DNA from 2 places in the Paenibacillus sp. NPDC057934 genome. Region 1 is predicted to be linked to the other one. Evidence: riboswitches for the same ligand, from Rfam matches in the RefSeq annotation. Region 1 holds a riboswitch; the other holds the start of a gene.
What was found. A riboswitch is a leader RNA that binds a small molecule or an ion and turns the genes downstream of it on or off. The one in region 1 is predicted to bind cyclic di-AMP.
Positions count from the first base shown of each region.

Region 2: another riboswitch for cyclic di-AMP. It lies ahead of ACFVRY_RS11880 (hypothetical protein); the one in region 1 lies ahead of ACFVRY_RS28105 (resuscitation-promoting factor).

Region 1 covers NZ_JBHVPB010000018.1:43,855-51,473, forward strand. Annotated here, with positions in the region: gene ispE (4-(cytidine 5'-diphospho)-2-C-methyl-D-erythritol kinase) at 1-333, opposite strand, end outside; gene ACFVRY_RS28080 (small, acid-soluble spore protein, alpha/beta type) at 493-672, opposite strand; gene veg (biofilm formation stimulator Veg) at 797-1,072, opposite strand; gene yabG (sporulation peptidase YabG) at 1,412-2,311, opposite strand; gene rsmA (16S rRNA (adenine(1518)-N(6)/adenine(1519)-N(6))-dimethyltransferase RsmA) at 2,425-3,309, opposite strand; gene rnmV (ribonuclease M5) at 3,306-3,857, opposite strand; gene ACFVRY_RS28105 (resuscitation-promoting factor) at 4,032-5,195, opposite strand; cyclic di-AMP (ydaO/yuaA leader) riboswitch at 5,479-5,707, opposite strand; gene ACFVRY_RS28110 (TatD family hydrolase) at 5,907-6,677, opposite strand; gene ACFVRY_RS28115 (HD domain-containing protein) at 6,732-7,619, opposite strand, start outside.
Region 2 covers NZ_JBHVPB010000004.1:448,855-456,473, reverse strand. Annotated here, with positions in the region: gene kdpA (potassium-transporting ATPase subunit KdpA) at 1-1,233, opposite strand, end outside; gene kdpF (K(+)-transporting ATPase subunit F) at 1,292-1,363, opposite strand; gene ACFVRY_RS11880 (hypothetical protein) at 1,495-1,914, opposite strand; cyclic di-AMP (ydaO/yuaA leader) riboswitch at 2,120-2,306, opposite strand; gene ACFVRY_RS11875 (hypothetical protein) at 2,303-2,602, opposite strand; gene ACFVRY_RS11870 (hypothetical protein) at 2,839-3,141, shown strand; gene ACFVRY_RS11865 (GerAB/ArcD/ProY family transporter) at 3,411-4,505, opposite strand; gene ACFVRY_RS11860 (hypothetical protein) at 4,509-4,757, opposite strand; gene ACFVRY_RS11855 (Ger(x)C family spore germination protein) at 4,760-5,959, opposite strand; gene ACFVRY_RS11850 (spore germination protein) at 5,983-7,485, opposite strand.

The DNA of each region.
Region 1 (7,619 bases):
GCGCAGCGTAGCTGCGGCATCACTGCTGCCGCCGGCGAGCCCGGCAGCGACTGGGATTCTTTTGTCCAGATGGATATGTACGCCACTCCGCACATTGTAGCGGTCTTTAATCAGCCTTGCCGCCTGAAAGGCCAAATTCTTCTCATCCAGAGGGATATACCCTGCCTGGCTGGATATTATAATCGAATCCCTCGGCATCTCTGACAGCTCCAAACGGTCTGCCAGATCTACCATCGTCATTATCATTTCCACCTCATGAAAACCGTCAGCGCGCTTATGCAATACGTCCAGCATCAAATTGATTTTGGCCGGCGCTTTTTCGTACATTTTCAAGGCGTTCACCCACCTTCAGCTTTTCCCCTAAAAACAACTTAACATATTATATGAGAAACTGGTATCGAAGTCCATTCTTCAAATGGAATGGGTCCCAAGACAGAACAAAAGACGCCCCTTCGTGGCAGCGTCCTTTCCAAGTCCATACAACCCTAAGCCTCAATCCGATCTACGTGCAGCCTGCTCAGCGAGCTGAATGGCCCGCTTGACCATATTCCCGGCATCCTTCGCTCTGATTCCACCCCAGCCCTCGCGCTCCACAGTATCGTAGAACCCCAGTTCCTTGGCCAGCTCGGTCTTCAGTTCCTCCGACATCGTGCTACGTCTTCTTCGGCTCACTTAAGGTTCCTCCCTTAATGCATATTTGATGATGAGCAACTTGCCTTATTAGTATGCTTGCCAGGGGAAGAGATCATTCATCCAACAAAAAACAGCCCCCAAATAGGAGGCTGCTCATGAATCGTTAAGATTTAATATACATGATCCGCATCTGCCCGTCATCTTCACACACTGTGATTTCCACAGATTCGGTAAGTATATCGGCATAGCTGTAGGAGACTCGTTTGAACGTTTGCTGCTCCTGATCTAGTTTGACAATAAAAACAGAAGGGTACGTTTCTTCCAGGACACCGGTGCGTTCGACGGTTTTACGGCGACCACCATTTGCACGTAGCGTAATCTTATGACCGACGTGAGCTTCGAGACTGCGTTTGATTTCCAACAGCGCGTTATTAGCCATTGCCTGACGACCACCTCTTTCCTTGTCCATTATACATCATTTTACAGACCTTGTCAAAGTAAATAAATAATTATAAATTATGCCAAAAGGGATGTCAATGGATTTTTTTCGGGGGAAAGATTGGCTGCAATAATTGCCTTGTTATCGGTAATAAGTATTTGCTTGACTCGACTGGTCTTGAATTGTCCATATGAGGAGTGTGTCCTGTTCCCGTCAGATTATGAGCAATAGACCCTTTTTTCCTGAAAAAGAAAGAACCGGGCTTCCGCCCGGCTCTCTTCTGCTACTTATATAGCCGCGAGAACGGCTCACTCTTCTTCTAAGGCGCGTAGATGTCCGTTAAACCACCGAAGGGGTAACCTTTAGCGCAGAGAGGTTCTGCAAGCGTGGCATACCGACTCGGAAGCTACCGCGTGTCTCAATGCCTCCCATACCTTGGCTGCCGCTGATGGTGTTGCCCAGCACGTCGTTCAAATTAACCGTATCCCGAACGGACGTGAATGACGCCTTGGCTGCCACATAGACAGGGTCCAGCGCGTGAATCAGAATCCGCCCCGGCGAGCTAGCGAAGTTGGCCCCTGCGCCCAGCAGCGCCTCAAAATGCGATTGGCAAGCACCCGCAATGATGGTGAGTGAGTCAAAATTTCGTTCATACTCCCGGGCAACCTGAACTGCGGCCACAAAATTCTGTGAATTTTTGTAGCTGTTCAGGCTGTAGAGATCATAAGTATGCTGCTGCTTGAGCACTCCGTCATGACCAGTAATCACCACAATATCCGGACGGACACGGGGCAGCAGTCGGTAGAGCGTATCCGCCATAGAGGACTCACGAACATGATGACCCTCGGCAGGAATCCGCAATTGCTCATACAAGCTCAGGCTTTTATTCAAATAGGACGCATCGCCGTCCAAATGCAGCACTTTGCCTGGCACATCAAAATAAGCCGCTTCTGTAGAGGATTGATTCCACAACCCGCCCGTACTGTTACCGCTGCGCTGTGTTTGGTCCTGACGGTCCTTATGCAACTGCGTCAACGATTCCTTTGCCTTTATCTGCGCTCGCTGCCCCAGCTCTGTGATCCGGGTAGGAGGCACCTGTACCAAGTCGTCCAGTGGAGAATCCGCCAGCAGACGGAATTCTGTCCCCTTGATAACGGCTCCGGTCTGCACGATGCGCTCTACTCGAAAAGTCACGTCACCGCCATAAGATTTGCGAACGACCAAGTCTCCTGAATTCATCAAAACACCACCTTTACCCCATCGTATGGGCAAAAGCCGCGGTTGGTTCGTATTCTGGCGTGTTTTTAAAATATCAGCCCCCCATTTAAGGAAGGCAGCCGTTTCTGCTTAACTCAGACAACTCCTGCGGCCAAAAGAACTCCGCTAAGCCGGGCGTATTCCTCCAGGCTCAGTGTCTCTCCACGTCTTGTCGGCTCGATTCCTGCTTCGCTCAGCAGCGCCTCCAGGCGCTCGCGTCCCTCTCCTGGGAAGAAACGAGCCTTGAGGTTATTGGCGATCGTCTTGCGCCGCTGGGTAAAGGAAGCCTGTACCACATCGAAGAAGTGCTTCTCATCGGCAACCTCTACTGGTGGACGCTCCCGTACCTTCAGTCGGATCACTGCCGACTCTACATTCGGCTGCGGGATGAATACGGTGTGCGGCACAATGCAGACCAGCTCCGGCTCACTGTAATACTGTACGGCGATACTCAGACTGCCATACTCTTTGCCGCCCGGGGAAGCTGCCATCCGTTCGGCAACCTCCTTCTGGATCATAACAACGATATTATCAAGCGGTAGCTTCTCTTCTAGCAGCTTCATAAGGATTGGCGTCGTAACATAATAAGGCAAGTTAGCAACTACGCTTACTCGATCTACGGAGGCAAAGTCCTCCTTGAAGAGTTGCTGTAAGTCCACCTTCAGTACGTCATCATTACGAACCTTCACATGGGGGTATGGGGAGAGTACATCCTTCAGAATCGGGATCAGCCGTCTGTCGATCTCCACCGCTGTTACGGCACCGGCAGTTTGCGCCAAGCGCTCTGTCAGTGCCCCGATTCCAGGACCGATCTCCAGTGCACCTGCAGTATTGTCCAGCTCAGCGGCGTTTACAATTTTATCGAGAATATTCTGGTCAATCAGAAAGTTCTGACCCAGACTTTTTTTGAATGAGAACCCGTACCGTTGAATGATTTCCTTTGTCCGTTTAGGGGTTGAAACGCTCTCTTTGCCAGTCATGAAGTTATGCCTCCCTGTTCAATTTGGGCGAGGGCTCCGGCAAACTCCTCCCGCGTAATGCCAAACATTGCAAGCCGCTTGAAGAGTTGCTTGCCGTTGCAGTACCCAATGCCAAGCAGATTGCCTAGCAGCATCCTTCTCTGAGCGGCCTGTGGGTGCACCAGCATGCCTGCCGCCATTAGGTCATCCAGCCCTATCAGGGCTGGTGCGCCCTCGAAGGACGTATGTACATGCGCCAGCGCGTGGCGGATCGCCTCAGGTGCAGCATTTTCGACGCCAATGTCACCCTTACGAGTAGCATCCTTCTCGGGGATGAAGGCATGCTTGCAGCCTGGAACCTTGCTTGAAACGATCTTGCGGATACGCTCCCCCGCATGGTCAGGATCCGTTAGAATAATCACACCCCGCCGTTCCATGGCGAGCGCGATTTTGGCAATCACCTTCTTGTCCACCGCGGAGCCGCCAGTCTCGATGGTATCCGCCTGAACCGCTCGCTTGATGGCTATCGTGTCGCTCTTGCCTTCGACAACGATTACTTCCTTGATCATAAGTGTTTACTCCTTCTCGTAAACGCAAAAAGAAGAGGATTCGCTCCCCTTCTTTTTGGCTAAAGAATGTATAAGTGATGAGCGGTAGCTCTGCGATCATTTCCTGAGCACAAGTTATTCTTAATTGCTACCCTCACTATAGCTGATTCAACCTAATTTTGCAAAAGCTCAGACTTAGTTAAGCTCTGGTTTTACAGGTCCGATCACATACACAGCACGAGACTTGCGTCCGAAATTACGTGCATGGTTCAGCGAATCGTAGTAGACATCCACCTTATTGCCTTTGATAGCGCCACCAGTATCTTCTGCACGGCGGAAACCCAGGCCTTCGATATATACCCACCAACCGATAGGAATTACATTAGGGTCCACTGCAATCGTACGTCCTTCCGTTACGCGTGTGCCGGAGGCGGTACGAGTTCCAATGCCCGGTTCTTCTGAAGAATAAGCAGTCATCGAGACGTTCTTGATTAATTTCTTGTATTCAAAATTGACGCCCGATTTAGTGGCGACATTACTGCTCTTGGCACTGGTTTTTGTTGAAATGGTAGCATTAGCTGTTTTGGAAGTTGTTGTTTGGGCCACTGTTACAGGTTTTGGGAGAGGCTTTGTGCCAACGGCGATAATTTTGTCTTTGGTCACCGTCTGCACTTCTTTCCCAACCATACGCATGGAAGCCAGTTCACCGTCTTGATAAACCTTTTCGATGTGCTGGATCATGACGCCTGGTGCGCCCGCCTGTGCCACTCTGACTGTTCCCTTGGTAAGGGAGGGGTCTGCCGTCTTGATGACTCGATATGGCAAGTTCGTTGTCCGCTGTACAGTTTGTTTGTTAATGCGGACAATCTTGATATCCATATTGGCAGAGATAGTGGTATCTAGCGAAGGGAAAATCTTATCATGGCCTTCGAGGGCAATACCCAGCTTCTTGATGGCCTGACCGATTGTTTTCTCGGTCGTATAAAAAATCTTTTTTGCACCATCCGCAGAAAGACTGAATGGCTGCGCACGGTTAATTACGACACGGTCGCCGTCTTTTATTTCATCACTAAGGCCTATAGATAGTTGATCATGCGGCTGCAGCGAAATTTGCTCTTTTGCTAGTGCATCACTGAGAATCGCTTCACGCGTTTCCAGAGACTGCGTTTTCCCGTCTATTACTAAAGTGATCTGCTTGCTGCTTTGACCGTGCACGTACAGCAGAATGATCAGCGTGATCAAAATCGATAACACGCCGGCAAGTGAAAGTACGCGAAAATTCACTTGTTCCCACCGTAAAGCGTAAGACCTGCTGGATGATTGCGAATCATGGGATACTTCTGGTTGGAATACGCCCATTCTCTCCATCCTCCTTACATAGCCCCGTCGTCAGCTGTATACCAAGATGACTGTCATCATTCGGACGAAACTATTCGAGATTGTCACAGGACACGCTATTTGCAATACCTTTGCGTCTCCTGCTCATGGATCGCCTGCCCGGCATAGTGCTCCCCCCACATCTGTTATATAACAGTATGCAGGGTACATTCGCATTATTCAAAATAAAAGAAGCCTAAAAGAGTTCTATGAGGACTCTTTCGTGGCTTCTCCGATGTTAGAATACGCGGCTTATGCACGAGGTTTCCTCTCTTACTTTCGCTTACGGGGTTAGCTGTCGGGTTCGGACGAAAGAGAGACGCCCTATCTTGGGTCACCCGCTCACGGCGGTTGCCCTTAAATTCACCCCAAAGACCACGTGAAGAAATCAAATAGTGTCTGCGGCATTCTATGCTGTGCTTGTGGTACTCTGCATGCGGCAAAACAATATTGGTTCCCCCGTTCTCCATACGGAGACTCAGCGAGACGATCCATGATAGCGTGGGCTGTCACTGTAACAACAGCTCACTGCACTGAAAAGATGATATCCTTTTTTGATGCATGTTGTAAAGGACGATTCAACCACGTTTACGCAAATATATGGTTAAAATATTGTAATATTCGGCTGTTTTTTTATTAAAAAAGTTTAATACATCGGCTATCCTCTATTTTTCACCGTGTTTTCTCCCGATTTCACTCAATGCCAAATCGTTCCAGCGCGTTCGCATACGTAATTTCAGCCAATTCCTCCCAAGTTATCCCTTTAATTTCTGCCGCAGCTTCTGCCACCAACTTGACATGAGCGCTCTCATTTCGCTTCCCGCGGAAGGGGTGTGGCGTCAGATACGGGGAGTCTGTTTCGATCAACAAACGGTCCAGTGGCGTCTGCGCCAGCACCTCTTTGGGAACCCTTGCATTCTTGAACGTTATCGGTCCTCCGAAGGATAAATGGAACCCCAAATCCAAGCACATTTTCGCTGTCTCCCAGCTGCCGGAGAAGGAATGCATTACACCACCAACCTCGTTAGCCTTCTCCTCGCGGAGAATTCGTACCACGTCCTCATGGGCATCTCGATCATGAATACAGATAGGCATCTTCAGCTCACGGGCTAGTCCGATCTGCTTACGGAAGACCTCATGCTGCACGTCCTTAGGAGAGGTATCCCAGTAATAATCGAGACCGATTTCACCAATGGCGACAACCTTCTTGTGACTACACAGCGAGGCGATCCAATCGAGGTCCCCCTCCTTCATGTCAATCGCATCCTGCGGATGCCATCCCACGGCTGCATAAATATAATCATACGATTCGGCGAGCTGCATCGTGGTTGGAATCGTCTCCCGGTTAAATCCGATATTGATCATTTTGCTGACACCGGCCTCCACCGCACGGGCAATGACCTGTTCACGGTCCTCGTCGAATTGCGGAGCATCCAGATGGGTATGTGTGTCGAATAAGTACATGTACTGTTGTCCTCCCGGTCTTGATTTCTATGTTCAAAGATAACTATTTAATCTTTATTTCGCGAATATTTCAGCAATGGAGTCAGGCAGTTTTGAAAGCGCCTTATTCAGCTTGTCTTGTGGAAAATATAAGTGATATCTTCCACGGTGAATGCCGCTGATGGAACGAATAATGTCTGAAACTTCCGAAATTTCACGCAGCCGATCCTTCCGGTCAAGCAGCAATATTTGGTTGCTGTCAAAACCCTCTCCCGGACGAAACACATCATACGGAAGGTCTGACGGAAAATCAATTTCCAAATCATATTCCGGGTTCAGTCCCGCTCCGGCAAAACTGCGGCGAATTTCGTCAATCGTCTCCGGATCGAGGCTCTCCATCTCCACATATTTATACAGTTTACGATGAATAAACCGGCTACACAAGTCGCTTAGCAGCCCATCCTCCTCCAGTGTCCATTGCATGAAGGCTGTCTGAACTAGCGCCTCATCTAGCAGCAAATACTGTTCCACTGTCACTTCTCCCTGAAGCAAGTCACCCAGCGGATGAATCATAAATTTAAAATTATACCCCTCTAAATACAGCTCTTTAGCCCGGCGGAAAATCTGTCGTAAAATAATTTCAGAACTCCGGGTTACCGGGTGGAAATATACTTGCCAGTACATTTGATACCGCGACATCAAATAGTCCTCTATCGCATGCATTCCTGATTCCTTAACTACAACTCTTCCATTGTAGGGACGAAGCACCCGCAGAATTCGATCGATGTCAATCGTGCCGTAGTTTACGCCGGTGTAATAAGCATCGCGCAGCAGATAATCCATCCGGTCAGCATCGAGCGGACTGGACACCAAATTGACAACAATTTCGTGCTCATAGGTTTTAGCGATAACTGAAGCCACTTTCTGAGGAAAATCTTCCTCTACATCCCGCAGAATATTGGT
Region 2 (7,619 bases), on a different contig from region 1:
TCTGGCTTCGATCTTCCTTCCGAGGAATTCCGGGGTTCTGCCGACCATGAGTCCGCACAGGAAAACACCCATAATCGCATACATCAGCATATTAATCAGCCCTACACCCTTACCGCCAAACACATTGTTCAGCATCATAAGCGCCAGCGGCGTAATCTCACCCAGCGGTGTCAGCGTGTCATGCATATTGTTAACACTGCCTGTGGTCGCCGCGGTTGTCACCGTAGTGAACAGGGAGGACTGTGGAATCCCGAAGCGAACTTCCTTGCCTTCCATGCTACCCTGTGAGGACTCGATGCCCAAGGCGTTGATCGCCGGATTCCCACGGGTTTCCGCATAATAGTTCAGCCCCAGCAGCAGCACGAAGAGCGTCATCATCGCGGTGAAAATCACCCAGCCCTGGCGTTTGTTTTTGGCAAACAAACCGTACGTATACGGAAGTGCTGCGGGCAGCATCCACATCGAAAGAATCTCCAGCACATTCGTAATCGGACTTGGATTCTCGAACGGATGTGACGAGTTGGCCCCGAAGAACCCCCCACCGTTTGTTCCGAGATGCTTGATCGATTCCAGGGAAGCCACAGGCCCTATCGCAATGTGTTGCGCCTGGCCCTCAAGTGTTGTGACTTCAAGCGTAGGCTTCAGCGTCTGCGGCACATGCAGGCCCACTAGAATCAGCGTTACCAATAATGCCAGCGGCAGAAAGATCCGCACATGCGCTTTTACAAAGTCTTCAAAAAAGTTCCCCACCGATTCCCGCCCGGTGATTCCTCTGACAAACGCTATCGCTACGGAGAAGCCGCTGGCAGCAGAGGTGAACATCATCATCGTAATCACAGCCATTTGCGAGAAATAGGACAGACCAGTCTCTCCGCTGTAGTGCTGAAGATTCGTATTTGTCATAAAACTGATTACAGTGTTGAACGTGAGCGTCTGCTCCATATCAGAAGTCCCATTTGGATTAAGCGGCAGGCCACGCTGCACTCGCAGAATAATATAACTAAAGGCTACCAGCACGATATTCGTTAAAATGAAGCTTAACGCGTATTTCTTCCAGGACATTCCTTCCCGTTGCTTCAGCCCAATTAGGCGGTAGATACCATTCTCTGTACGCCCAAACCATTTGTCTGTACGGTTAGGCTCGCCAGAGAATACATGATACACATAGGTGCCCACTGGCTTCACCAGAAGCAGAAGGATTAAGATAACTACGACCATTTGCAGAGTGCCCATGAATGTCCCTCCTTAGCAAGACTTCTATTTCTGTTGTCATTCCTCGCATCAGATGTAGCTAAAATTTCTCCGGGTGAATCAGCGCATATACCAGATAGATGAATAGCAGCAAGGTCACCGCAATAATCACAATCACCGCTCATTCCCCCCTGCATCCCGGGCTACACCCGAGCACCATTGAACAAATCCATAGAACAAGCCGTATATAACGACCAGCGCAGCAATCATATACAAATCCAGCATCGTTTCCCGCCCCTTTGTTTATCCCTGATCACGGGATGATTTATCCGCCAAAAAAATGGCATCCCCGCTATGGGAATAGATGACATAACTTGCACCCAGTCTTTTATAGACCAATCTAGGGTTCAAGGAGGATGTGATGACAAAGATGGGCTGTGTGGTCCAGGCCCGGCACATCTGGATGTAACGGCAGCATAGCGTAAAGCTGCTCTCGAACAGATACACCTTGCCTACAGGAAAAGATGGACGAAACCACGTTTTCTGATGGCGAGTATCTACTAAAACAGTGTTCTCAACTCCCAGTTCCTCTAAACGGGCCTTCTCCTCTTGATTGTTCGTTAACCCTGCTACCTGGACGCCTCTAAATTTTAAAATCTTGATAAAATGCTCTCCAGCTTTTGTTGGTGCGCATACCAGCACATATTCCATCTGATCCGCCATATCTCTTATCCCCTCCTGCTCTTGTACAACAACAAGGAGGCAACGAAAATCTCCGAAAGGAACATGACCTATCGTCATTTTCGGACACAGCCATGTCTGGCTGTGTCACGTCACCAGACGCTGCCTTACAAGCGTTTTGCTTATAAAAGCACAGCAAAAAACCACAAAGGATCTCCTCTGTGGCTCGCTAACGGTCACATTGCACTCATCCTCTCTCCATACGCTTACGAGGTTAGCTGACGGATTCGGGCGGTGAGAGTCGCCCTACCCGTATAAATGCATACTTGATGCATCCATACAGGATTCACCCCTTAACCGGCTCCGACTCTCACATCGGCTGCCGATTGTTGGTTCCCCCGCTTTCCTTGACGGAAATTAAGCGGATCAACTATTCAGTTGTGGTTGAAACAGATGTAATCATACTCTCATGCTGGAATTTTTGTAAAACGCCAAGGATGCCAAAATAATGCATAAAGAAAACCCTTTTCATATCAGGTAGCGCTTTCTTGATATTCAATCTCTCTATATCTCTTATTTTCACGTTTTTGTCACGATTATCGAAAATTTTAGGTAGATGGGGATTCTTTTTCTCCAAAGGACGGAATTTCAGGTTTTTCGCCCGTTTTCCGTTCAAAAATGAAAAACGATGCTTGAGGGAGATAGAGGCCTCATAACGTGCAATAAACATGCTTTTACTCCCCTTTCTCTCCCTTGGTTGCTGAAATTCCGTGGATAGACGTTACTATGAAAGATTTTCTCTTTTTACAAAAGAAAGCGGTGCGGCGTATGATTCGGATTATGATCACACCGCCTGAAGCGGGTGTGCTTTGGCGTATTGTGGTGTGATAACAGCGATCATAGCTATATTGCTACCGACACTCATCACATCCCTCTGCAAATCATGGGAATCGGGGAGGGTCCAAGGTGGAACTAGAACAACAACACAAGCTGACACGAATAGAAATCTTTGCTGTCCCTGCTTCCGGGGCTATCCAGAGCTGGCAACCGAGCCAGTTCGCAATGGTGCAGACTGCCTTGCAGAATTTGCAGGCAATTTTGTACCCGCCTGTCCTTTCCGGAAAGTTCCAGCAGGAGAATCAAAAGCCTAAGCTGCTCCATCTGTCCGTGGAACAACTTCCTGGAGCATCCTCATTGCCACCAGCATGGATCAGCCTGGACACAGGCTGGCTGGTGGAACACTCCGTCGCCTATTATTCCATTCTGTAATGTCAACATTCTTCCACTCCGAAAGGAAGGTGCGCACCATGCACACCCCTTTGTCCACAATATCAGCAGCCCCCGTACCGCCCGCCGCATACCTGGCGGGCGAGCCTGGACAGCCGGCATACGACCGGCTTGTCCTCTCCGCACTGCGCTACGGCTTGGGCCTTCCCTTGGCGGACATTGGTGAGATTCTCCATCTCCCCGTCCCTGAGCTGAAGATGCAGCTAAGAGCCCTGCGCGAAGACATGTGCACGGCTCACGATTCTTTCCCACTACTTGCTTAACAACGTTTTACCCCTAAATTTATATACAACATAAAGCATCAGCGGAAGGATTAAAGCACAGGTGAAGTCCCAGAAGATATAGTAGTCGACAATATAATCGAAATAAACGGTATTGGTCGTGATGGCAAACGCCAATCCAAAGACAAGCATGCCGCCAGGAATAGACAACGGACGATAATCACGTAGCTTGAAGAGTTGCGCGGTCCCGAGCAGGAAAGCATAGAAGTCCAGAATTGTTTTGAAAAATGTAGATAAAATCCAATTGATAGCCAGGATAGCCTCCACTCGCTGCAGAAAATTCCCCACGTTGATCTTTTGCGCTGCGGCATAGGTAGCATAGAGATAGCTGGAGGCCAGGTTGGGTCCAATCACTAGAAGAGTGAGCAAGATTATAGAACAAATCGCCATCCCTCCAAGGAAAACCCCGATTAAATAATCCCTTTCCGTAGTCTTGCTGGTAACCACATAGGGTAGGAACATAAGCACAGTATTCAGCTCACAGAACGTAAAAGTGCTGCTGTATAATGAACCATGCGTAATCGCCCGAAGTCCCTCGCCCATTACAGGCTGGAGTCTGGACAATTCGGCTTGAGGTAGCAACAGAACGAACAGGGCCAGAAACAGGAAGATATATAAAGGAAAAAAAGTCTCTCCCGACCGGGCAATCGATTCTAGTCCACTCTTCGCTCCCCATACCAACGTAATGATCATCATGAAGTGAATGGCGTTGATCGGTGTTTCCGTAAAAATCTGGGTAGTGAGAAAATCACCGGCTTCCCGGAGAAGCATCGCTGTAGTAACCAAATAATAGTATAGGTAAAATAAAGAAATCAGCCCACCGATCCATCTCCCCAAGAGACGCCGGTTGTATTGAATAATCGTCAGCTTGGGAAACAGGCGGCTAAACCGGTACAGAAACCAGGCAATAGGCCAACCGATCAGAAGGCCCATTCCGCCAGAGATCCATCCATCTTGCTTGGCTGCCGATATCGTGAGCGAGGGAAGAATCAACAGCATATCACCAATAATAAAGTAGATGACCAGCACAGCAAGTTGTCTGGAGCTGATTCTCCCATTTTCCATGCCTCAATCATCCTTTACCTGTAGAATGTGCTGCATCCATCGATACAGAGGTTTGTAGATCAGCTCAGGAATCCGCATTGGACTGGGTGTTTGGATTCCTTTTAAAGCCACAATACTGACGACTGCCCCGGCAACCAGCAAAACTATAAAAATTAGCGTTTCTCGCGCCCAGCCTTTCCTGATCAAGGGAGGGAGTTCGAAGGCAGCGATGGCGAGGGAACAAAAACTGACGACAATGATCGTAAGTGTCATGTCTATTTCTCCTTCATCCGACGCTCAATCGAATTGCTGATCATGCCCGTGTTACGAATATGAGCATCCACCTTATACACCACTTTCAGATGGGGAAATTCATCATTCCATTGGGGCTCCATCTTCTTCCACAGCTTGGGGTAAGCGTTGTTGATCGCCTGTCCGAACCCGAAAACATCCACTTTATAACGGCGTTGGACCGCCTCAACCGATTTCCTCATCAAATCTTCAAGATCCTGTTCCCCAGCAGCTTGCAGCTGTTCCAGCACCATTGGATCATTGATGTTCAGACTGCACTCCAATTCCCCGATGTTGCTTTCCACTTTGGCGCTGATCTCAATAACAGGTTTACCCGCTTCCAGGCGGCTTTTCATTTCCGTGTTTGAACGGATAATTTCCAGACTAATATACTTTCCATCTGGACATTTCAAATGCCCTGCCGTGCTGCTAACCGTGTTTCTGATATAGTTATAACCTTTGCCTTCGTCCTTGGTCATCCATCCAATCAGCTTGTCGTTACGGAAGACTGCCATACCTGAATATCCCAGTTTTACCGGATGATCAATAAGTCTCATGTCCTCCGATTTAGTATCCGAACTATCATTCTCCAAAATGGAGATCCCCGGCAGCACAGGACTCATTCCCGTAGTCATGAGTTGGTCAATCAACGTGTCGACAGTCACCGCAGCCACCGGTGCCCAGACCTTAGTTGAAGTATCCAGCGAGTAGAATAATGCCTCGGCAGGGATTTTCTCCAGCGGTGTCAAGACCTTCAGAATATCCTCCGCAGGGGCATCCTTGGCGATCAATATGTAATAATCCGGTCTTGTCTCCGGATTCCGTACTAGAATGTCAATCACTTTGGCAATACCGTCCCGAGCCACTTCTTCACTTAGAACCATGGTCCGGATGTGAGCAGTATAGATCTTACGGGGACTCGTCTCTGTCAGCTTACGGAAGGCCTCAAAGAGGGTCGGCGCCACCGTCTTATATACCGCAACCGGAGTGTCCTGCTTGCCTGTACGGCCATTCACCTGATCTGGTATAACCACCTGTACGGTCAAATGGTACTGGTCCCCAGATTTATCAATTGCGATGCCCGACACAATGCCCAGTTCATTCAATTCCCGACGGCTCCAGCACCCTGTCAACAGCACAAGGATCACTACTGCCGCTAAAATCCCCCCTGTAATACGTTTCATGGATGCACCTCAACGATAGCTATTTATTTGCGTGATTGCCGCACCGGGTTCTTGCGATTGTACATCTTCGGCCGATTGCGCATAGCCGGCCAAGGCAAGCGGAACAGCGAATCCTTCTGAGCGTCCAGATTAAATGGAGCGAGTGGACTCAGATAGGGAACGCCGAAGGAGCGGAGCGTGTTCAGGTGCAGCACAAGGATGATAACCCCCACGAGAATGCCGAATAGCCCAAATGAAGCGGCCAACCCCATTAATACAAACCGGATCATTCGCACTGAAATGGACATTGTATTCGCCGGAATGACGTAACTAGAAATCGCCGTAATAGATACGATAATGACCATTGCCGCGGAGATAATGCCCGCTTCTACCGCAGATTGCCCGATAACGAGTGTACCTACAATGGATACGGCCTGACCCACCGTTCTTGGCATCCTTATGCCGGCTTCCCGCAGAATCTCATAGACAATCTCCATCATCAACGCCTCAATAAAAGCCGGAAAGGGAACGCCTTCCCGCTGCGCGGCCAGATTTAGCAGCAGATTCGTGGGCAGCATCTCCTGATGAAAGGTTGTAATAGCGATGTAGAATGACGGGGCAAGCAGGACAATCAGAAAGGACATAAAGCGGATCATCCGAATCAGGGTGCTGATGTCGGAGCGCTGGTAATAGTCTTCCGGCGTCTGTAAGAAATGAACAAAGAGTGCTGGAACGAGCAGGACAAATGGCGTACCATCAATGATTATCGCTACTTTCCCCTCCAGAATTCCCGCCACGATGGTATCAGGACGCTCACTGTTGTAAACCGTTGGGAAAGGAGTAGCTGTCTTGTCCTGAATAAATTCCTCAATATAGCCGCTCTCCAAAATGCCGTCGATATCAATAGCATCCAGACGGTTACGCACTTCCTGAAGGATATGTCCGCTCACAATATTTTTTTGGTACATAATAGCAACGCTAGTCTTGGTTATCGTGCCAATGGGGTGGATTTCAAGCCATAGCTGCGGGTCCTTGATCCTGCGGCGGATGAGCGAGATATTGGTCTGAATATTCTCGGTAAAAGCATCCATCGGCCCACGAATGCTCGGCTGAGAAGTCGGTTCGCCCACGGTCCGGTCTTCGCGTCCGGTCACCCCGATTCGGAGCCCCTCCGCATATCCGTCGAGCAAAAGAATCGCATCTCCCGACAGAAGATGTGTGAACAGCGTGTCTATCCCATGGATATATCCAATGTCTCCCACCGTAAGGGCCTTTTCCTTCAGATAGGCCAGTGGGGCCTCCCGGAAGGATGATTCCTGCTCCGGTTTTAACGCCCCCAGATTAGTCAGCGATTTCAGCACAGCTGTCTGGATCATAGTGCGATCAGCCAGACCGTTCATGTATAGCAAGGCCACTCCCCACTGATCGGCAAGCACCATCTCCCGTATAATCAGATCCGGACTGCTGCCCAATGCTTCCTGTATGGACCGAATATTGTTGTGCAGATCAGCGTCCAGCAATTTCCCGGAATCCGACACCAGTTGCATGGAAGCCACCTCTCATTTAGCAAAATTAGGTTGCCCTTATTGTGACCCGCGTGGCAAAGGAGTATACGCCAATATAGGGGATGAGCAGTATAGTATTAGTTTTTAGGTAAATAAAAAAACCGGAGCCCCATTGT